3 regions of the Paenibacillus sp. MER TA 81-3 genome follow, and region 2 is predicted to be linked to each of the others. Evidence: riboswitches for the same ligand, from Rfam matches in the RefSeq annotation. Region 2 holds a riboswitch; each other region holds the start of a gene.
What was found. Region 2 has a riboswitch for cyclic di-AMP ahead of M3650_RS02765 (CAP domain-containing protein). Riboswitches for the same ligand answer to the same signal wherever they lie in the genome.
Positions count from the first base shown of each region.

Region 1: linked by a shared signal. The riboswitch ahead of kdpF (K(+)-transporting ATPase subunit F) and the one ahead of M3650_RS02765 (CAP domain-containing protein) in region 2 are both predicted to bind cyclic di-AMP.
Region 3: linked by a shared signal. The riboswitch ahead of M3650_RS10600 (hypothetical protein) and the one ahead of M3650_RS02765 (CAP domain-containing protein) in region 2 are both predicted to bind cyclic di-AMP.

Region 1 covers NZ_JAMAWB010000008.1:149,960-157,546, forward strand. The annotation lists gene M3650_RS13435 (methyl-accepting chemotaxis protein) at 1-85, shown strand, start outside; gene M3650_RS13440 (MATE family efflux transporter) at 225-1,562, shown strand; gene M3650_RS13445 (hypothetical protein) at 1,701-1,943, shown strand; gene M3650_RS13450 (hypothetical protein) at 2,016-2,414, opposite strand; cyclic di-AMP (ydaO/yuaA leader) riboswitch at 2,939-3,132, shown strand; cyclic di-AMP (ydaO/yuaA leader) riboswitch at 3,228-3,393, shown strand; gene kdpF (K(+)-transporting ATPase subunit F) at 3,651-3,725, shown strand; gene kdpA (potassium-transporting ATPase subunit KdpA) at 3,765-5,444, shown strand; gene kdpB (potassium-transporting ATPase subunit KdpB) at 5,504-7,537, shown strand; gene kdpC (potassium-transporting ATPase subunit KdpC) at 7,563-7,587, shown strand, end outside.
Region 2 covers NZ_JAMAWB010000002.1:111,940-119,526, forward strand. The annotation lists gene M3650_RS02755 (hypothetical protein) at 1-106, opposite strand, end outside; partial or broken gene arsB (ACR3 family arsenite efflux transporter) at 290-1,200, opposite strand; gene M3650_RS02765 (CAP domain-containing protein) at 1,271-2,002, opposite strand; cyclic di-AMP (ydaO/yuaA leader) riboswitch at 2,009-2,141, opposite strand; gene M3650_RS02770 (class I SAM-dependent methyltransferase) at 2,230-3,042, opposite strand; gene M3650_RS02775 (tagatose 1,6-diphosphate aldolase) at 3,303-4,337, shown strand; gene M3650_RS02780 (DUF1361 domain-containing protein) at 4,826-5,446, shown strand; gene M3650_RS02785 (hypothetical protein) at 5,443-5,760, shown strand; gene M3650_RS02790 (TrmB family transcriptional regulator) at 5,840-6,622, shown strand; gene M3650_RS02795 (endo-beta-N-acetylglucosaminidase) at 7,343-7,587, opposite strand, start outside.
Region 3 covers NZ_JAMAWB010000006.1:224,961-232,547, reverse strand. The annotation lists gene M3650_RS10615 (polysaccharide biosynthesis protein) at 1-248, opposite strand, end outside; gene wecB (non-hydrolyzing UDP-N-acetylglucosamine 2-epimerase) at 241-1,329, opposite strand; gene M3650_RS10605 (glycosyltransferase family 4 protein) at 1,393-2,961, opposite strand; gene M3650_RS10600 (hypothetical protein) at 3,598-4,038, opposite strand; cyclic di-AMP (ydaO/yuaA leader) riboswitch at 4,112-4,311, opposite strand; gene M3650_RS10595 (CgeB family protein) at 4,635-5,774, opposite strand; gene M3650_RS10590 (CgeB family protein) at 5,804-6,901, opposite strand; gene M3650_RS10585 (hypothetical protein) at 7,302-7,587, opposite strand, start outside.

The DNA.
Region 1 (7,587 bases), on a different contig from region 2:
CGTCGAAGAAATTTCGGATTCTGCAGTCGTGTTGAATCGGAAAATGAAGGAATTGCAAGAAGAGCTGCGCAAGTTTACTTTGTAGTGATGAAAGTCCCTGCTCCATTAACGAGCAGGGGCTTTTTTCGCGAATTGACGGGAAATTGCTCATTGGTACTTCTGACCGCGTTCAGTATACTAGAACTCAGGCTTTACAAATCGATCATATTGAATGAGGACACAACATGAATGACAGCTCGATATCTGAACATCCCGTAACGTATAAGCAGATGCTTGCCTTTTTCCTGCCCTTAGGATTCTCTTCTACTCTTGTTACGGTATCCCACGTTATTATTAACAGTACGCTTGCAAGGTCACCGAATCCGGAATTTATTATTTCTACCTATGCCATCGCATTGAGCCTGTACAGCTTGACGGAGCGGCCGGGTATTCTGCTTAGGCAGACCTGCTCAACCTTGGTTCGGGATCGGAATTCTTTCCGGGCGATGACCTCAATCAGCAACTATGTGTTGGCCTGCATTATGCTGCTCAACACGATTATTGCATACACTCCGCTCGGTACGGTCGTATTTCGCCACTTCTTCGGTGTGGAGGAGGCAGCCTTAGAGCCGACGCTTGGTGTATACCGGATATTAATGTTCGTCAGTATATTTTCGGGAATCCGCTGCTTATATCATGGCATCATTATTTATAATATGCGGACGAAGTGGCTGACCATCGGGATGGTAATCCGTTTGGCTGCCATGTATGGTCTGTCGCTGTATTTTATTCGGACGGGTGTGAACAGCGGCAAGGCTGGAGCTATCATTTTTTTGTCGGGGATGGCTATAGAATGTCTGGTCGCTTGGTTGGAGGGACGCAACTTGTTGAGACATAGCATTCCCGATAAGGTGGAAGGTCACGCCATTACGAACCGATCCCATATTTTCAAATTCTATAAGCCGCTATTATATTCATCCTTTATTGCCGTTCTGATCGGACCATCTATCAATGCCATGCTGGGGAAAACGGCGGAACAGCAGCTTGCGGTTGCTTCGTTTGCGCTTGCGAGCAGCATTAACCTGCTTGTGCTCAGTTTTTTTACTTATTTGCATCAAATCGTGCTCAATTTCTATGCGAAGGATAGCAGGAAAGTCAAACGCTTTGCGTTTACACTCGCCTTTCTTCCCGGGTTGCTGACGGCTCTGCTCAGCTTCACACCGATTGGACCATGGATATTGACGCAGGTGATGGGGGCGAACGAGGAATTGATGCGTGCGAGCCTAGACACGCTGCGGGTCCTCATGCTGTACAGCTTCATTTTTCCGTGGATCGACTATGGCAACGGAATCATCATGATGCGCGGACAGACGAAAATGATGATGAGATCTCAAATGGGGAACGTCGTTCTTACGATTGCGACTCTCATCTTATGTGTCTGGATGACGCCTGGATGGAACGGCACTATCGGTGCGCTTGCCCAATCGCTAGGAGTGGCGGCGGAGTTGACAATCGTCATGATTGTCGTCAATTCGGGAAATACGCCTGTCCGCCCGGCTCGCGATAAGGGCGCTTCTCTATAAATTCATGCATAAGGATAAATGAGGTAATTGACTTCGCCTTTTAGGCTGTATTTATTATTTGGCGGGATAGGAGTCGGGTTTCTTCAAGCTTTACTGTTCAAGGTGCTGCCCTATTCTAGCTATGGTGTCTTGGACTTTATGTTTTATACGATTCCGTTAAGCGCGGTTGCTGGTTATTCCTTTCTGCTAGGAGTATGGCTGACGCTTATATCCAGCGATATCAAGTATTTGCCGTATGGCCTTTGGGCGAAAGCCGTTCTGATTTTGTTTCCCTTTATGGCCATTAGTGTTAATTCCCTGATCTCTGTAGCTGTATATGCTTACCTCGGTTATCTCGCATTTAAATACTCGGCCTCTTCTTTTGCGGAGCAAGCAGCCTGACTTATTCATTGAGTTCAAATATACATACGGCCCCCAATTTTTGGGGGCTTTCGCTGTTTATCCGCAGCCCATTCAGATAATGCAATAATAGGCTTGCGATCTCTCCATTAAGAGGCGTTCCTTTGGACAGAAACGGTGTCTGGACAGAGGAAGTAAATCCCTTAAGGCGAGCTTTGCAAGCTGAACTTTCTCAAAGCACCACGTTCCCTTCATCTCCTCCACAAGCTCGAATGCTTCCACTACAGTTTTCCCTTTTACCTGATCCAGCCGCCGCGACCAGTGAATGAGATCAAAGTGCGGAGCAGTATGATAAAACAGTAACTTGCCCCAACCAACGGCGCCGTTTGCGCAGGAAATTTTCAATACCAACGTTAGCGGCCTTGAGCCGCCTTCCAATCCGTGTCCGGACGACACAGATATTTGATACAATTCCAAATTGCTAATGATTCGTTCCGCTTGCTGCTTTGCCATGTTCATTCCCTCCAGGCATTGTCTTGCGCGCAGCGAAGCCATCATGACTGATTGCCGCGGGTTGCTGCGGCATAATTGAACAATCAGAAAGAATGATGGTGTACGACACGTATCTTACTCATTTCCTTTATGCTTTGTACAATGTGAAAACAGTTAAAAAACCGTATATTTTCATCGAATCGGCTGGGAAATTGGTTTTATTTACAAATAGGAACTGTTTATTTCGCGATTTTACGGTTGTTTCTTCGAAAAGCTAATGTTTTCTGAAAATGCAGAAACCGCATCACGATTTCTGCGCAAAATGGGTGAAGGGAGACTGTGCTCATATGATGCGCCCTACAGAGGAAGTATTCTGAAATACCGAGCAAGAACGAGATAATGAACGCGATAAATGGATTTAGAAGTATAAATCGATTTTGGCAGACCAAAAGCCGCCGTTTTCTAGTCATTTTTGGAAATTTGGCTGCTTTACAAAGTAACTGCCGAGACGTAATATACGTTCATGAATTAAATTATCCGTTCAGCATTCTGAATCGCTTAATTTCTGCACAGCAGAAAGCGGGGGAACCAACATCTGATCGAATTCCGATGTGAGAGTCGGAGAACGGTCATGGGGTGAATCCTGCGGAATTGGATTCTATGGGTCTAATTCCGGGGTAGGGCAACTCTCACTGCCCGAATCCGTCAGCTAACCTCGTAAGCGTAGGAGAGAGGATGAGGACTCGTGATCGATTAATCGGCCACAGGGTTTATGCCTCTGTGGCTTTTTATTGTCTTCTCATGAAAATAATGAAAATCATAGCTTGTACCTTTTCAAATTTATCGCTTAATTTCTGTAAAGCAGAAAGCGGGGGAACCAACGAGCTTGGGCGCATAGTTGACCGAGCTCACGGGGTGAATCCGACAGTTCACTGTCGGTAGGGCGACTCTCGCGCCCGAATCCGTCAGCTAACCTCGTAAGCGTACGGAGAGAGGCAACGATCGTCGTGTGTGACACGGTTTAATAGACTGTGCCCAGAAACCACGAGAAAGTTCCTTTTCTCGCAGGTTTCTTTTTTATTGCCTTTTTTGGGCGTGAGAGCACGATTGCGTGTTAAAAACAATGCTAATGAAGAGAGGTTGTCACATGTCTGATCTATATATGATTGCTGCTCTAGCCCTTGTCTTTTCCATGTTCTGCGGATTTTTGGCATGGTGCGGCAAAGTTGTCGAACAAACGGGAGGAGACGAACGATGATGTTCCTCACCATTTGTATCGTGTTTCTGTTCCTGTACTTAATTTACGCGCTGATTCATCCGGAAAAATTTTAACCGAACGACGAACTTATACATTAGAGGGGGAGCCTATCCATGGGGATTTTGCAAATTGCGGCGGTTCTTATTCTGCTGCTTCTACTTGTCAAACCATTAGGGAGCTATATGTACCATGTGTTCTCTAATCAACCGAACCGGACCGACAAGCTGTTTACACCGTTCGAGAATGTCATTTATGGCATTGCGGGTCTGAAGAACCGCTCCGGCATGTCGTGGAAGAAATATACGCTCAGTTTGATTTTGACCAACATTGTGCTGGTCGTGCTAGGATATATCATTTTGCGAGTGCAGAAGCTGCTGCCGCTGAATCCGAACGGCATCGACAATATGGAGCCGACACTCTCGTTCAATACGATTATCAGCTTTATGACTAACACGAATTTACAGCATTACAGCGGTGAATCCGGGCTGACCTATTTCTCGCAAATGGCGGTCATTATGATGATGATGTTCACGTCAGCGGCCACCGGTATCGTCGTGGCCATCGCCTTTATTCGCGGGATTACGTCCAAAGGAAATACGCTTGGCAACTTTTTCGTTGACTTTGTCAAGGCGCATACGCGCTTACTGCTGCCACTCGCAGTTGTTGTGACGCTTATTCTTGTTGCATTGCAAGTTCCGCAAACCTTCGGGGCTACGGTGCAGGCGACAACGCTGCAAGGAGACGTGCAATCCATTGCGCGGGGCCCGGTTGCCTCGCTGGTGTCGATTAAGCACTTGGGTACGAACGGCGGCGGATTTTTCGGGGTGAACTCTTCTCATCCGTTCGAGAACCCGAACCCGCTTACGAATGTGATTGAGATATTATCGATGTGGTGCATCCCGGCTGCATTGACTTACACCTTCGGCAAATTTGCCCGCAATCAGAAGCAAGGGTGGGTCATCTTCGGTGCGATGAGCATGCTGTTTCTCATGTTTTTGTCGCTGGCCTATTATGCGGAAAGTCAAGGCAATCCGGCGATAAACGCACTTGGCATCGATGCTGCGCAAGGCAGCATGGAGGGGAAGGAGGTGCGCTTCGGCATTGCCCAATCCGCCCTATTCACGACCGTAACGACGGCAGCTACGACCGGCACAGTCAACAATATGCATGATACATTAACGCCGCTCGGCGGCTTAGTGCCGCTGGGGCAAATGATGCTGAACTGTGTGTTCGGCGGAGACGGTGTCGGCTTGGTCAATATGTTGATGTATGCCATACTGGGCGTGTTCTTGTGCGGTCTTATGGTCGGGAGAACGCCGGAATTTCTGGGACGCAAGATTGAGGCCAGGGAAATGAAGTTGGTGGCGATTGCTATTTTGGCCCATCCGTTCATTATTTTAGTTCCAACGGCGATCGCTTTCCTGACCGATTTGGGCAGGGGGTCCATAACCAATCCGGGTTATCACGGCATCTCTCAAGTGCTGTATGAGTTTACGTCGTCGGCAGCAAACAATGGATCTGGATTCGAGGGGCTGGCAGACAACACGCCATTTTGGAATATTTCTACGGGCCTGGTTATGCTGTTCGGACGGTATATCTCGATTATTGCGCTGCTCGGTGTAGCAGACTCGATGGTTAAGAAGCAGTGGATACCAGAAACGATCGGAACGTTTCGTACGGACAATGCGCTGTATACGGCCATCCTCGTCGGAACCGTGTTCATTATCGGCGCACTGACCTTCTTGCCCGTGCTTGTATTGGGACCCATTGCGGAACATCTGACACTCCGATAGTAGAGGTTGTTCAATAATATCCCTTTTGATCAGGAACTAGTAGATGAGGTGAAACGGAAATGAACTCAGCCAACAAAAAATCGTTGTTAACCGGCGAATTGATCAAGCAAGCCGCGATAGATAGTATTAAGAAGCTCAATCCCGTAATCATGATGAAAAATCCGGTCATGTTCGTGGTTGAATTGGGAACGTTCGTCGTTCTTCTCATGGTGCTTCTGCCAGAAGTTTTTGGCGCGGAGGAGCGTATCGGTTTTAACGTGACCGTGTTCTTTATTTTGTTGTTTACCGTGCTGTTCGCCAACTTCGCAGAGGCCCTCGCCGAAGGGCGGGGCAAGGCGCAGGCGGATTCGTTGAAGAAGGCGAAGAAAGATATCGTCGCGAACAAAGTAGTCGGCAATGGAATCAAGGTTGTATCGTCGGCCAATCTGCGTAAAGGGGATATCGTCATCGTAGCGCAAGGCGATATGATTCCGGGTGACGGTGAAGTTATTAAAGGTCTGGCTTCGGTTGATGAATCCGCGATTACTGGTGAATCGGCCCCGGTCATCAAGGAAGCGGGCGGAGATTTCAGTTCCGTCACCGGCGGCACTCGGGTCGTCAGTGACAAGATTACGGTGAAGATTACGAGTGACCCGGGCGAATCGTTCATGGATCGGATGATATCGCTCGTCGAAGGGGCGAAGCGGCAGAAAACGCCGAACGAAATCGCATTGAACACGTTGCTTATCAGCTTGACGCTCATTTTCCTCATCGTTGTCATGACGCTTGCCCCGATAGCGAATTATTTAGGAATCGAATTGGAAATTCCAGTGCTCATTTCCCTGCTTGTCTGCCTCATTCCGACGACGATTGGCGGGCTGTTGTCCGCTATCGGGATCGCCGGGATGGACCGCGTGACCCAATTCAACGTACTGGCGATGTCCGGTAAAGCGGTGGAAGCGGCTGGAGATATTAATACGATGATTCTCGATAAGACCGGCACGATTACGTTCGGGAACCGGATGGCAAGCGAATTCATTCCTGTCAGCGACCAATCGCTCGCTGCAGTAGCAGAATGGGCAGCGATCAGCTCGGTGAAGGATGAAACGCCGGAAGGTCGATCGGTCATCGAGCTGATGAAGAAACAACTGCTTTCGTATGAAGCCTCTCTTGCGGAAGGCGGCGAATTTATCGAATTCAAAGCGGAAACTCGGATGAGCGGCATCGATTTACTGGACGGACGCCAAGTGCGCAAAGGGGCGGTTGACGCCGTGAAGACATGGGTGGCTGCGCAAGGCGGTGTCATTCCCGCCGACTTGGATGACAAAGCGAACGCGGTTGCGCGGGAGGGCGGCACGCCGCTGGCAGTCGCTGTCGACAATGTCATGTACGGCATCATTTATTTGAAGGATATGGTAAAGCCGGGCATGAAGGAACGGTTCGACCAGCTGCGCAAAATGGGCATCAAGACGATTATGTGCACGGGCGACAATCCGCTTACCGCTGCCACGATTGCACGGGATGCAGGCGTGGATGATTTCATTGCGGAGAGCAAGCCGGAAGACAAAATTGCGGTCATTCGCCGCGAACAAGCTGAAGGAAAGCTGGTCGCTATGACCGGTGACGGGACAAATGATGCGCCAGCCTTGGCGCAAGCGGATGTGGGACTTGCGATGAACAGCGGCACCGTGGCGGCGAAAGAAGCGGCGAACATGGTCGATCTAGACTCCGACCCGTCCAAAATTATCGAAGTGGTCGCAATCGGCAAGCAGTTGCTTATGACGCGCGGCGCACTGACAACCTTCAGTATTGCGAACGACGTGGCGAAGTATTTTGCCATTATTCCGGCGATGTTTACACTTGCAATTCCGCATATGGAGGCTTTGAACATTATGGGACTAGGTTCCCCGACTTCGGCGATTTTGTCAGCGTTAATCTTCAATGCGGTCATTATTCCGCTGCTCATTCCGTTGGCGATGAAAGGTGTAACGTACAAACCGATGAGCTCGTCGCAGCTGTTGAGCCGCAACATCATCATTTACGGTCTGGGCGGAATTATCGTTCCGTTCATTGGCATCAAGCTTATCGATATAGCCGTAAATCTATGGATATAGAGAGGAATGAAAAAGGATGAAACCAATGACAAATCAAACGACAGAGGACG
Region 2 (7,587 bases):
ACATGTTGCAGACATGGTGAACTTTTTCCCTGGCCGAATGCATGGCTTGAACCATCGCGGGGTCAGCCTGATAAACCAACTGCTGGTGAGCAGGATTATTGTGCAAGGGAAGAACCTCCGTTCTTACTGTAATGAGATATACTTCACCATATGCGCAATTTTTAGGTATCAGCACAGAAACTTGCCATTACTTGTCCGTTTCTGCCGTTTCCCATCTGGCTTTTGCAGGATTTGCCCGCATAGAAAAAATATATCGTCTTTTTCGCTGTCATTTCGATTTCCTCACTCTCTATGGATGTTTTGATTTGGTTGGGAATAAGGATTGCATCCGCAGAGCGATCCGAACTAGTCCGATCATGACCGGAACTTCGACCAATGGTCCGATGACCGCGGCAAAGGCTGCTCCAGAATGGATGCCGAATAGACCGACAGCAACCGCAATCGCCAATTCGAAATTGTTGCTGCCTGCCGTGAATGCCAGTGTAGTCGACACCGGATAACCTGCTCTGATTCGTCTTCCTAGGAAGAACGAGATGAAGAACATCAAAACGAAATAGAGCAGCAGCGGAATCGCAATCCGGACAACATCGAGCGGAAGGCTGACGACCATGTCTCCTTTCAAGGAGAACATCACGACGATCGTGAACAGCAAAGCGATTAATGTCAGCGGACTGATGCGCGGAATGAACGACTTTTCATACCATTCCTTGCCCTTCGCCCGCACCAACACGAACCGGGTCAGCACGCCTGCCAGAAATGGAATGCCCAAATAAATGAATACCGATTGCACAACCTCAAGCATCGTAATCGATATGATGGCTCCTTCCATTCCGAGCCACTCTGGAATAACAGTCACGAATACATAAGCGTAGATAGGGAAAAATATCATCTGAAATACGGAGTTGAACGCAACTAGCCCTGCAGCATATTCCGTGTCTCCCTGCGCCAGATCATTCCATATGATGACCATTGCGATGCAGCGTGCGAGGCCAATCAAGATGAGACCAACCATATATTCAGGATGGTCGGGCAGCAAAAGAATCGCCAGCAAGAACATGAGAAGCGGGCCGATAATCCAGTTCTGCACGAGTGATAAGATCAGCACCTTAACGTCTTTGAATACACGCCCCATCCCGGAAATATAGAAACGATCCCGACGCCAAGCGCCATAGCGAGAAAGATCCATAACGTCAACTGCATCGTTTTCCGTTCACGAGCGCAAAATAAAGCCTGCAGATTGCTCTGCAGGCTTCGGCTTCAAAGTTCGTCATTATCCTGTAAATTCTTGTACCCACTCACCATTGTAGTATGCAACGCCGATTGAAGTATAGCTTGCGTTCAGAATGTTTTTACGGTGACCTTCACTGTTCATCCACGCATTCATTACTTCTTCCGGTGTGCGTTGTCCTTTGGCAATGTTCTCGCCAGCGGTACGATATTGGATCCCTTTGGACTGCATCAGATCGAACGGAGAGCCAAGGGTCGGCGAATTATGATCAAAGTAATTGTTGTCGTACATGTCTTTCGCCTTCACCATTGCGACATTAGTAAGCGCCGCGTCCGATTTCAATGGCTCAAGTCCTGCTTTGGCACGCTCTTGGTTCACTAAATCAACCACTTGCGCGGCGAAATCGGAGTTAGCCGTCACGCCTTGATTCGGATTTGCCGTACCTGTTGCAGGTGTTGTTGGTGCTGGCTTGCTTGGCGCCGGAGTAGCCGGTTCAGGCTTGCTCTTGTTCGGTACCGCAGCATCTGGTTGTGTGACTACAGGCTTCGTATTAGGAAACAGCTTGTTCAACATATCGGTCAAGTTCTGATTGTTCTGCTCATTGCCTTGCAGCATCGTATTGAAATCGAAGCCGGAGCAATCGATGTTCGTCAGATTTTGATTAGGTGCTTGAGCTGCAACATTCAGCGGAGCGGCCATTGCCGAACCTGCTGCCACGACTGGTGCCAGAACGAGTGCTCCCGTGATAACGACTTTCTTGAACGTACTTTTCATTCAGATTATCTCTCCCTTTGCAGCCTACGAGGTTAGCTGACGGGTTCGGGTCAAAGAGGATTACCCCTGCCGCATCTATGCGACTTCACCCCAATGTGTGGTTCCCCCGTGCTCAGATGAGCTTCGGCCTTATTTTTGGTACGTTCAGATCGTAACACGGATTCCCGTTCGATTCATTTTATATTTAATGTTATTTAAAGAAAATATAACCATCTGAGAAGTTCAGCCTATACTTTTTTCCCTATATACAACAAATGAGACGAGGTTCCTAGGATGTATGGACTGTCTGCTGCATCCATAACAATTTGCATGATCGATTGAAACGCTGATTCCCCTTGGTCGCGCCAATATTGCCAGTGCTCCGGCTTCATCAAGCCCGCAATGCTGCCCGATCCGATGAGCTTAACTTGTTCGAACCCATGCGCTTCCATAAACGGCTCAATTTCTTCTATGGGAAAATAATAGGCTCCCGTAAACCTTCCTTCGTCGCTATGATTGAAAATTCCGGTGCACATAAACTCGGTCAGCCCTTCTATTGTGTCATTGGGCTTCCAATGCTGCGGATATAACAGCGAAGTTGCCACGTGCCTCATTCTCGGCATGAATGCGACGAAGACAAGGCAGCCTGACTTTGTCACACGATGCAATTCCTGAGTAGCGCTAACCCGGTCTTCCTCCTGCTGCAAATGATACAATGGGCCTAACATCAAAGAAGCATCGAATTGCTCATCGGCATACAACTGCAAATTTCTCGCATCGGCAACGTCAAAGCCTTGAAACTGGCGCTCAAGCCCGTATTCCCGTACCTTCTCTCGTGCGCTTTCGACCAGCTTTGGTGTAATGTCCGCCAATGTGATGTCATATCCGGATTTCGCCAGCTCTATCGCATATTTTCCGGGACCTGCCCCGATATCTAGGATGTGTCCTTTTTCCGGGAGGTGCGATTTAATATAATGACAATTGACCGTGAACTCCAAAGGTTCCCGCTCGAGACGTCCCCATTCGTCGAACGAAGAATAATAGTTTATCATTTGACTCATCTACATCCCTTCCCCCTTATTGTCCGATATATCAGTTGAATATAGCACGCAGTGGCACATTCTTACAATTCATTTCTAGAGCTAACGTCACCGTTTCAAATGGAGCTGGAAGCAGAGTCACAACGAAAAGACTTGAATTATTGTTGAAAATCGTTCATGAATGTTCTGTATTTGTCATTTTTTCATCATGAAACGTTTCATGATGGGAATATTGATGTAATGAAGTAGTGAAGGAAAAATGTACGATTGGGGTGCTTGGTATGAAAGTCAAGATGACAAAAGGCAAATACGAAGCGTTAACACGCTTGTCGGACGAACACGGATTGGTCATTGCAACAGCGCTCGATCAGCGCGGTTCGTTGAAGAAGTCGCTGACCAAGGCGCTCGGCCACGAAGCCGACGTGAAGCATGTGGAAGAATTCAAGGTGGCCGTAACCGAGGAATTGACCCCATACAGCACGGCCATTCTGCTAGATCCGGAATTTGGCTGGAGCGCAGCGGAAGCGCGTGATAAGCAGTCAGGACTGCTCATCGCCTACGAGAAGACCGGTTATGACGCTACCGTCCAAGGGCGCCTCCCCGACTTGCTGCCGGAGTGGTCTGTTCGCCGATATGCGGACAAAGGCGTAGACGCCATCAAAATATTGATGTACTACGACCCAGACGATGCGGCGCACATTAACGACCAGAAGCACGCGTTCATCGAGCGTGTCGGCGCCGAGTGCAAGGCGAACGATATTCCGTTTTTCTTCGAACCGGTCACGTATTGTGACGACATTGCCGATGCGAAGGGTCCGGAATACGCTAAGGTGAAGCCGGACAAAGTGAAGAAAAGCATGCGCGAATTCACGAAGCCGCAGTATCACCTCGACTGTCTCAAGGTCGAAGTGCCGGTCAACATGACATACGTGTCTGGCACGGCAGCGAACCGGGGCCATGAAGCGGAAGCGGTATATACGCGCGAAGAGGCGCTGCAGCACTTTAGGGATACGGCGTCAATTGCGACGGTTCCGTTTATTTATTTGAGCGGCGGCGTCTCGAACGAGGACTTCATTGAGACGCTGGAGTTCGCTGGCGAAGCAGGCGTTCCGTTCTCAGGCGTGCTCTGTGGCCGCGCCACTTGGCAAGACGGCATTGCCGTGTATGGCGAGAATGGCGATACTGGCCTGCGCGCATGGCTGAAGGATGAAGGCGTGCAGCGCATGGAGCATTTGAATCGAGTGCTGCAGCAAGCGGCGAAGCCTTGGTGGACGGTGTATGGCGGCAAGGATCAGATCGTCATTACCGAATCATAAGAGCACTGCAGGCGATTGATTTAAGACTGCCCCTGTCCAAGACGGACAGGGGCTTTGCTGCGTCGTTCGGTCCTCATCGGCACACATCAGCATCTTGCTGTGGAGATCGAGATGTCGGTAGCAAAAAACGGCGCGTTGCCAATCCGAAATTCGGAGATTTGTTCGGATATTCAGGAATATTCGATGTCGAGTATGTATATATAGAACCTGCGCACATACCCCAAGATGTCCGGCCCGTTCGGGAAGAGATGCGGGAATGAAACGTCAGATTCACATCAACTCCACATTACAAAATGTGTAAGTGTCCTGTAAGGTTCATAAATATCATTTTTTAAGCCATTTTGCTACAATATTTGTGTATCGTGCAGCCATATTTTCAGCGTAGGATGGAACAACAAGGGCGGACACTCACCTCGTGCTTATACATGCGATGTAATCGGCTTGACCTCATCTGCAGCAGTCCCGGATCAATGTAAAGGAGGTTTCTTATGGATGAACGCGCAAAAGCACGACTTTGTTTTTTCGCCTATATACTGATGCTTATCATTTTTGATACGGCCTATTCATTTATGATTTTAAATATGTTTCTGGCTTTTGCCGCTTTGGAGCTTGCTTTTTTATTGCCCTTATTTAAAGCAAAGAGCAAGCGGGAAATCCCCGTTAGTGCCGCTTTTTATATTGTTTTTATACTGTTATCCCCTAATGTCCTTTACGTGATAACGGATCTCATTCATCTCAAAATTTTTGAGTTTAATTTTAAAAAAGGTTTGATTGTTGAGGAATGGTGGAACTTTTTTGTTTTAATAAGCGGAGTAGTATTGGCTATTTATTATTACATTCTTATGTTAAAACAGATTCACAGTCTTATCTTACATATAAAGTGGAGCAAGACGATCCTATTGGCTTTTATAATCCTGTGCAGCATTGGGGTCTACATAGGAAGATTTCTGCGTTTTCACTCTATTCATTTATTTGCAGAGCCATTCTCGTTAGTCAGTCAGGTATTGAGTTCAATCAATGGGGATTCTTTGCTATTCATAGGTTGGATGAGTATGCTGCAGTTCATCATGTGGTGGTTATTTTCAGATTCAAGGCGGAATTCGTTATGAATGACACTTACACTTGGTTATTTACGGTATGGATGATCACGATAGGTGTTGTTATGTTATTTACACAAGTTTACGTTTCAAGACTGCTGTATCGTTATGAAAAATCTGTGTTGTGGGGCTGTATTGGGTTTATACTGTTGTTTGGTCTTAATATGTATGTTTATCAAATTATAAAATTAGAAAAACGTGCAGGCTATGCTTTTGAGCGATTAGATCCGCAAGCTCGAAAAGTTTGGAGACGAGTTTATGTCCTCATTCTTATACAATATTTGTTGTTCTTCGTCTTTTTTGGGTGGCTTTCATCTCCCGGATAATTGAACAATGTATTGATATACTAAAAGTAGTATTTTAAAATAACACTATAATAAACATTTCAAAAAGGAGGCAACTCATTTGATTGATGAACTTCGGAAAATCGGTTTATCCGATCTGGAAGCAAGATGCTACTTGGTACTGCATGAAGTACCGAACATATCGGGTTATGAGGTGGCCAAAAAAGTATCTGTATCCCGCTCAAATGTGTATGCGGCACTCCGGTCTTTGACAGACAAAGGAATGTGCCGGGCGGTTGAAGCCGAACCTGTTTTATACGGCGCCGTGCCCATTGAGCAGCTCGTTCGACTGCTGAAGACGGATTTTGAACAGACAGCCCACACGCTGCTGGAGCAATTGCAGTCCCCTCCACGGAAGTCCGCGTCGTTCTATAACTGGCAGGGCGATAAAGCGCTGGAAACGACCATTCGACGTTTGTTGTCCAATGCAGATAAAAGCATCGTGGCGGACATATGGGCGGAAGATGTAAGCTGGTTCGAAGAGTCGCTGCTGGAGGCGGAACGACGGGGTGTTGCTGTAACGGTTATTTCTACCGGCGAATGCCATACCCGATTAAAGCATGTTTTGGTGCATAGGCGGAGCGAAGGGTGGAAGTATCTGGAACCCAGACGTTTTTCCATTCTCTGCGACTCCCGTTCCGCGCTCATTGGCAGCTTCGGCAAGTCACTCAAGCTGTCCGCATTGGAAACCGATCATCCTTCCGTGGTCGAGCTGCTGCAAAACGGCTTCTATCACGACGTCATTATGGATCGGATTGAGCGGGATTTCGGCAATCAATTGGCAGAGAAGTATGGGGAGCACTATGACAAGATCATCAATCCTTACAGGGAAATCCTTGAATAACCTTCGGTATTCCCTCTTTTTTTAACTGAATCATAATAGTATTTATGAATACGATTATTAACAAGGAGAACTCTATATGCCTACTGGGTATTTGATTCAGTCGATGGAGGCGTTCATTTACATCAGGGCTTTGCATTCTGGTCCATGTCCCTCTGCCTGATCACCAGGACGGGCAGCCTGTTTTGGCAATGGTATATGATGCGTATTGTAAAGAGTTCTTCCATGCAATACGGGTTGTCTAAGAGGCACAGGGCAGCGTGACGGACGTGAATGGAGGGGCGTTTACTTGAGGCGCTTCAGGCATCATTGCCGGTAAGATCATTAGGCGAGACCGCCGTTCACACGCTGGCCTCGCCTTCTTTTTGAACATAGTAGAGCAAATGCTGAGCTGAGGGCTGGTTCGTGCCTCCGAGTCTAAGCTTGCATTGGATTTCGTACAATGGATTAACGCGTATCCTCTTTCCGAAGAAAGTTCCATTGGATTTCATCCAGTGCTTTGCCCCCATTTCGCACCAATCGCTGAAAAACAGCTCAATCCACTGTACAAAATACAGTCCACGTGCCGACTAACCGTCTAATCCGCACATTTGACTGTATATTTTCCAATGGAGCTCACTTCATGAAGCTTACTTCAACAGGAAACTAATCTAATTCATCTTATATTAGATCCCTGCCCTGATATCACGGGATAAAGCGGCCTCTTTCGAAATCGTGACTCCATTATGAAAAATGAATCCAATCGATATCACAAATGCCCGCATCGCGCACTTGCCATTTACGGATATTCGAATTCGTGAATGCAATGTGCAGATTCTGCTTGCCTGTCAGCCGTTCCGCCAGCTCTATCGTATATTCCTTGTAGAACGGAGCCAGCTTGCCATCGTGCAGCGGAAGCTCCATATCCACTACGGCTTTGCCTTCCGGTCCGCCAAGCATCATTTGCATGCGTGTATCTTCGGTCAATA
Region 3 (7,587 bases), on a different contig from region 2:
AGTGCAGCGAGATGAAAGATGTAGTCCACTTCCTGGCACGCGTGCATGAGCGCATCCTTGTCCCGTATGTCACCGACGCAGAAGCTTAACCTATCATCTTCAAACGCACGGCTCATCGCCACCTGACTTGATTCATTGCGAGAGAATATCGTCACTTTTTTCGGATTTTGCGGTAACAGCTGCCGAACTAGCTCATGTCCCCATGAACCGGTGCCGCCAGTCACAAGAATGCGCGTGTCATTAAACATGGATGTTCCCTCCAAGCAAAAATTTAACTACTTTATCCGATACATCCTTCGTTACGTATCCGTCCGGACAGCTCCAGCCGGTAGGCAAAGCCGTCATAATGGATACCGCATCAACGATGTTGTCGGCTTGCAATCCGGATACGACGTTGCTTCCACAATCAATGGTTTCGGGACGCTCGGTCGAATTGCGGATGGTTACGGTCGGCACCTGAAAGATGCAGCACTCCTCCTGTACGGTGCCGCTATCTGTAATGGCACAGCGCGCATGCTGCTCCAGCCGGACGAAGTCAAAAAAACCGAACGGCTCATAACTCTCGACTAGCGGATGCAGCTTGATACGATGCTGGGTCAATTTAGATCTGGTTCGTGGGTGAATGCTGAAGATTAAACGGAGCTGTTGTGTCTCGGCAATGGTATTCAAGCTTTGCACAATTTGAATCAAATGCTCGGGGTCGTCTACGTTCTCTGCGCGATGGGCTGTCACGATGAAATATTGCTGCGGCTGTAATTGGAGCTGTTCGAGAATGGGGCTTGCATTAATTTGCGCCTGATAATGGAGAAGAACTTCGTAAATCGGGTTCCCCGTCACCACGATCCGCTGGCTGGGAATGCCTTCGCGAATCAAATTCTGCTTGCTCTGTTCGGTGTACGGCATGTTAATGGAAGAAATCGCGTCGATGACGCGGCGATTCTTCTCTTCCGGCACCGCCAAATCAAAGCAGCGGTTGCCCGCTTCCATATGCATGACGGGAATGCCTATACGTTCAGCAATGATGGCAGATAAGGCGCTGTTCGTGTCCCCGAGCAGCAGCACTTTGTCTGGCCGCTCTTTCTCCAAAATGATTTCGACATGCTCAAACATGGAAGCAAGCTGTCCGCCGAAGCTTTGCTGCTTATGGTTTATCACATAATCAGGCTGCCTTAATTGCATCTCTTCAAAAAAGATGTCGCTCAATGTATGGGTAAAGTTCTGTCCCGTATGCACGATGACATGACGCCCGGCCAGTCGGTCTAGCTTCTTCATCGTGACACTGAGACGAATGATTTCGGGACGTGTTCCGAGAATCGTCATGACACGCATCGCACTTATCCCCTCGTTTCAAAAAATATTTAGTCTGCTTCCTGAATGTAAGCAGGAAATAGTTCAAGAACGTTTGCGGCGCTGCGCGCGCTTGCGCCCTTGCCGCACTCTCCTGTTCCCGCTTCTGCGAATGGCCCGGATGCGCCGCTTCGGTGAAATGCGCAATCGCCTCAGTACACGCCGACTTCTTCTCACCGTGCGGGCTCGGCGCTTGCGTTTTCTACAGCGCGGCCGTTCTTTCCGCGTACCTTCTACCGGAGCGGGCGGCGCTGTCCCGGGCATTTCCACGGCTGCTCCTTTCGGCAGAGCAGCAAGCACAGCATCTGGCAGGCGGCGGACATGTGCCGGATCCGCATACTTGAACCGATGAGCTGCGGGAATAGGACGATACGCACCATGGTCCTCCAAGTAAACGATAGGCGGTGAGCCTTGAATGAGACGATAGATAGCGGGATTATGGATGACGTGCTGAACAAGTATGTGAGCTAACCGATCTCGGTATGTTCCTGCGCCGAACTCCCGCTCCGCCGCTTCCCGATTGCGTCTGCCAAGCGCTTCGGCTTTATCCGGATGCAGCGCCAAATTTAACACCTTCTGCGTTAATTGGTTCACGTTGCCCGGTTCGGCCATGGATTCCCTATTTCCGGTAGCCCGCATAATTTCCGCTAATCCCCCCGAACCGTAAGCGACCACCGGTTTGCCGAACACGAGACCCTCCAGCGCAGTTAAGCCGAAGCCTTCCGGGGCAAGGCTTGGTATGACCACAATGTCCATTGCAGGGTAAATGGACTGGACGGAAGACACAAAATGAATAAAATGAAAGCGATTGGCGGGCGCTGATTTCACCATGTCCTTGCATGTTTTAAAGTACGTTTCATCCGCCGGGGCGCCAACCACCACGAAACGCGCATCCTTGACACGTTCGCTTACTTCAAGGGCCATGAGCAGAAAGTGTTCCAAACCTTTGTTGGCGTATATGGCGGAGGATATATAACCGATGAGATGGTGAGCGGGAGAAAGATCAAGCTCATACCGCTTCCTTGCCCTGAGCTCGGGCCATCGTTCCGGTTCCAATGAATCCATGTGCCAAGAGGGAGGCAGCACGTATACAGGAACATGCGGCTCCGCAACATAACGGCGAAACGGCGCAAGGGTAGTCTCCGAGACTCCGATGATTCCATCGCTGAACATTCGAATGAGCGAGACGGCATTGGAGGTGAATGCATTATCCGCAATCGCTTCATTAATCTGCCACAGCACCGGTATGCCTAGCGACTTGGCGGCAAGCGCCGGCAGCGCATGCACCGAGGTGTTGGTCAACACGATATCCGGTCGCAGGTCGGCCAGAAGCCGAACGACCGCATCCCACTCCGAATGCTGCCGTATATGCTCAAGCTCGGCATGCAAATTCGCCGACGGCAACACCATCGAGTAGAACAATCGGCATGGCTGGACAATAAACGGAATCTGATAGGCTGATGCTTGTGCAGACAACTGTCCCGCTTCAGGTACAACAAGCACGCAATCGTAGTATGCCTGCAATTCACGAGTCAGAAAGAGAAGCAGTTTTTCAGCGCCGGTAATGTAAGTCTTGTTGCATAAATGGGAGAATAAGAGCATCTTTGGTTTCATCAGGTTATGCCCGTTCTGCCGTCTTGCGGGGAACAGGTATCATTCCACCTCCTTTGCCAAGGTACTACAGTATATTAGTCCACGACGGGTATCGGCACGACATTTGAACCTAATACAAGCGTACAATTTACGAAGCAGAGCCACTTGTCCGTTTCCAGTTCCTGTTTACTCTAGCAGCCGCCATACAGTTCCGTAGAAATCCGAATCTATGAATTATTAGAAGACATCAATCAGTTGCAAAAGACAAAGTTCATACATGAAAATAGCGCGTTCAAACTGACGGTGATTCGCTTCATCCGATCCTTTGCTTCATTCTCCCCTTCCATCAGGAGGCGGTACGTCCTTTGACATTCTTGTTCACCGCCATCGTGATCGGCCGTTTCATGGCAGGATATACGTAACCGCATGAGCCTTAATCCTCGACGCTCTTCGGGTGAATGGAGCGAAAGGCCACTGCACGGAAGTCAGACAACATGTTTTCGATAAAAAGGAAAGGGAGTTCTGCGCTCTGAACATCTTCTATTCCGATTTTTATGAATTCTGTAAACTCAAAAAAACTCGCCCTTGCAAGGACGAGTTTGGCTGTGGAGAAATCTAGAGATTTGTCGATCGCCCATTCTCATAAACAACACGATTTCATGCGGTGGGTGACTGCGATCGAGAGCCCGCCAGAATAAATTCCGATAACAAAAAAGAGACCTGATCCGACTGTGTATAAATGACGTAATCCGCACCGAGAAGCCGGTAAATGGAACGCGGATGATGACGCTTCGTTATTAGCGTAATCGGCTCACAAGACCATTGCCGGCATACTTGAAGCAGTCGACACGACAAAACAAAGCTTTGTTCGAACAAGAAGAAGCGCCCCACTGGCACTTCGGGTATATTCCATTCTTTAGGATCAGTCGTGTTGACTCGACATACATGCGCGACACCCAGCTTCTCCATTCGCTTCACAAGCCGACCGTTATTGGCGATAGCCGCAACGGAAAGACCTGCTCCTCTCAACTGGCGAATGAAATCGACGCCCATGGCATTCGGTGCGAACACGGTAATGATTCGTTCCGCGTCGTACATATTCAATTCCCTCCTGTCGTGTCCGATGCCCTGCTTTTAGAAGAAAGAGGTGCGTCGACAGTTAACAGTCGGGCGCGCCTCTCTCCGTACGCTTACGAGGTTAGCTGACGGATTCGGAGGCGAAGAGTCCCCCTACCGGACCAGACGAATTGTCTGGCTTCCAGATTCACCCCTTGCGAACGGCCATACCGGCATCATCCTGCCAGTCAGCTCTGTCCGCTTCATTTGGTTCCCCCGTTCCCGCCAGACAGCGGGATTCAGCGAATAAGACGCAACGGATTTCATTGATACTGCTGAACTGAATCTTACCCCTTTCCCGGGCTTGGTGTAAATGGAAATGAAAGCTTGTTACAAGCAATCCGGCGCAAATCTGGATATAAAACAGCTCTTTCTCTTCATCAATGGATTCATTTTCTCATCAACGCTCACTGAAGCTTATCCCCTCGTGATAGGAAGAGATAAATGAAGCTTTTCACTTGAAAGTGGCAGTTGTAAGCGATTTACTTGTCGTTTCACTCCAAAATACTCCTTTGGCAACCCGATAAGAAGGCGCACAGACATAACAAAGCCCGGACGGTAATCGACCGGGCGCTCCATCATCCGAAGATGATGCTTAACATCTGATTAAGGCGGTTCGCATAAGTATGATCGCGCAATGTTCTGGCCAAACCACGAAGTGCAATCTCGCGGCGTTCCTGCTCATGTGATAAATAGTAATCGATTTTATCAAGCATCTCTTCCGGTGAGCTATACGTTTCGATTTCTTCTCCTGGTGTATAGAACCGGGCTAAATCATCGCGCACGTCGGTCAATTGCAGAGTGCCGCAGCTGCATATTTCAAAGGTGCGCGGATTCGGGGAAGCTGCAGTGATGTTGGCGGAGTTCTGATTGACCGATTCGTCATCATGTGCGCGGTGCATGTTGATGACGATTTTCGTACCGTTATACGACGCTGCGGTCTCCTGTGGATCCATCCAGCGGCCGAGTTGGATGTGATGCGCATATTTTCTGAATTCGGAAAGGCGGTCCCACCAGAGACCGGAAATGACGATGTTGCGCTTGATCAGCTGCGGCAGAATCGGTTCAATCGACTTCACCCGATTCCAATATGCCGAACCAATAAAGGTAAGATCTTGCCGGAGCGGAGATCTCGTCTTGATGGGACGGAATTGACCCGGAAAGGCGGCGAACGGCAAATAATGCGCGTTCGCGCCAATCCCTTGATAGAACGGAACGCTGTTCGCTTCGAGTGTGAACACATAATCATAATGCGTAACGATATCGGCCATCATGCTCGTATAGTACGGATCGTCCGTAATCCACAGCGCAGTGCGTATGCCATGAGCGCGGATTTCATCCACTTGCTCGACTGGGAAATCCATTCCATCCAAGGCGACGACAAGATCAGGACGAAGCTGGACTGCCGTTGCGGCGACCGGGTCCCGTGGTCCTGCCACGGACAGCTGGCCTACCATCCCCTGGAACGTCGAGATGATGCCTTCATCCAACGGAGAGTATGGGTATCCTTTTCCGGTCGAAACATACAAGACATGCAAGGGGCGAGATGACACCTGCGCTTGTGTCGTATTCACAATATAATCCGCTCGCCCTCGCAAATATCCCTCTTGGTAGCCTCCTTCAAAACCGGCTTTGCGTCCTTGGCGGCGAGAATGCTCCCTCGGATGAACCACCCCCGTACGGATCCGTCTTCTTCGCCGTATACGAAATGTTCGCATGAGATCTCTCCTTTTGGTCATCAGTGGTTTTAAGAGCTAACGAATGTTTCCAGCAGCCGTTGTACGCGATGCTCGAACGTATGCTTAAGCAATGTCGTGTGCAATCCTTGCACTGCGACTCGCTGCCGGATCGTTTCATGCTTCAAATAGTAATCGATCTTGCTCATGAGCTCCTCAGGACTGGTGAAGGTCTCAATATCCACGCCCGGCGTATACATTTCTGCAAGCTCACTGCGCACATCGGTCATTTGCAGCGTACCGCAAGCCGATATTTCGTAGGTTCTCGGGTTTATGGACTCCCCGCCTAACTGATGGCTGTTGCGGTTGTCTGAACCATGCTCGACAGGCCGGTGTACATTAATAACGATTTTAGCGCCGTTATAGTACGTTGCCGTTTCTTCAATCGGTACCCAGCCTTGACGAATATGCGGACGGAGAACCGCATACCGGCTTAATCGCTCCCAATGTCCGCCCGCAATGATTACCTTCTTGTCAGCAAGAAAGGACGCCATATGGTCGAATAGGTTCACGCGATTCCAGAATGCATTGCCGATAAAGCAAATATCGTGCGAATAAGCAGGTTCGGCACGCAAGGGACGAAAGGTGGAGATCCCCGCTCCAAGCGGAAGATGAAACACACGACTGCATCCTAACTGCTTATAAAACGAAACGCCGCTTCGCTCATGGGTAAAGATGAAATCGTAGTAAGGAGCGGCAGCAGCCGTATCTTCTGAAAAGTAAGGGTCATCCACAAACCAAACTGCCGTCTTCATCCCCATCTGGCGAAGCCGCCCAATATGCTCAAGATGTTCCGGGGGATACACGTGCAAGCCGTTCATCACAAGTACGAGATCAGGCTTCATCCTCTCTGCTGCTTCCGCCATCTGAGCGGGCTCCACCTGTGCGCATTCTCGAGTAAGCTTCGTTAACGCCTCGCATACGCCTCGGTCAATTGCGTCAAATCCTTGCGGTACGTAAAGGACTCGCAAATCGAAAGAAGACAGCTGCGGCTTAGGCGTGCGCTGAACCGTTGCTTCGCATAACCCCATTCGATACCCTTCTGAATACCCGCTCCGAAAGGCATGCGTCTTGATTCTCGTCCTTTTGGTATTGCGATCTTTTCTCATGCTTCGTTCACCCTGCTTCTGGCGCAAGCGGCACAGAACGCCATGAAATTGTTTTTAAACACGCTTCATCATATGCCGCCCCGGCAAATGCATCATGGACGCTTATCCTTATGATTCAAAAAAGGCGGTTACCCAACCCCATTTCATGATGATGGAGCAACAAAAAGGCAGACCGACAACCCGCGAAAAGTACGCAAGCGTCAGACTGCCTATGCTTCGTGTTTAAACAACCTCATATAATTATGCTTGACCGGAATATGCCATCTGATGCCCATCTTCAAATCCTTTGGCAAATCCAGCATTGAATCCATCATTATACGTCTCGTTAAATCCTTGGTTATACGCCCCAGTGGAGGCTTCGGATTTGGGTAATCCTCTTCTGCGGCGGGCCGTAAGCTTCTTATGGCGCCGCTGGGAGCGCAGCGTCCGGCGAAGACGCGACCGCCGCGAGAGCAGCCGGCTTTTTCCGCCCCGCCGCAATGCTCTTCCTGCTCGAAGTGTTGCCTTCCGACGTCTGCCTGCGATCCGGGTCCGTCGTACTCGTTTGACCTTTCTCAATTGATTCATCCTCCTGTGCTCCTCGGGTTAAGATACGCTGCAGCTTACAAGCTGGATGCAACCATGGCGATGTAGGAGTTCCTAAGGTTAGCTGGCGCGAACGCCAACCCGTAATCATTCCGCACAAG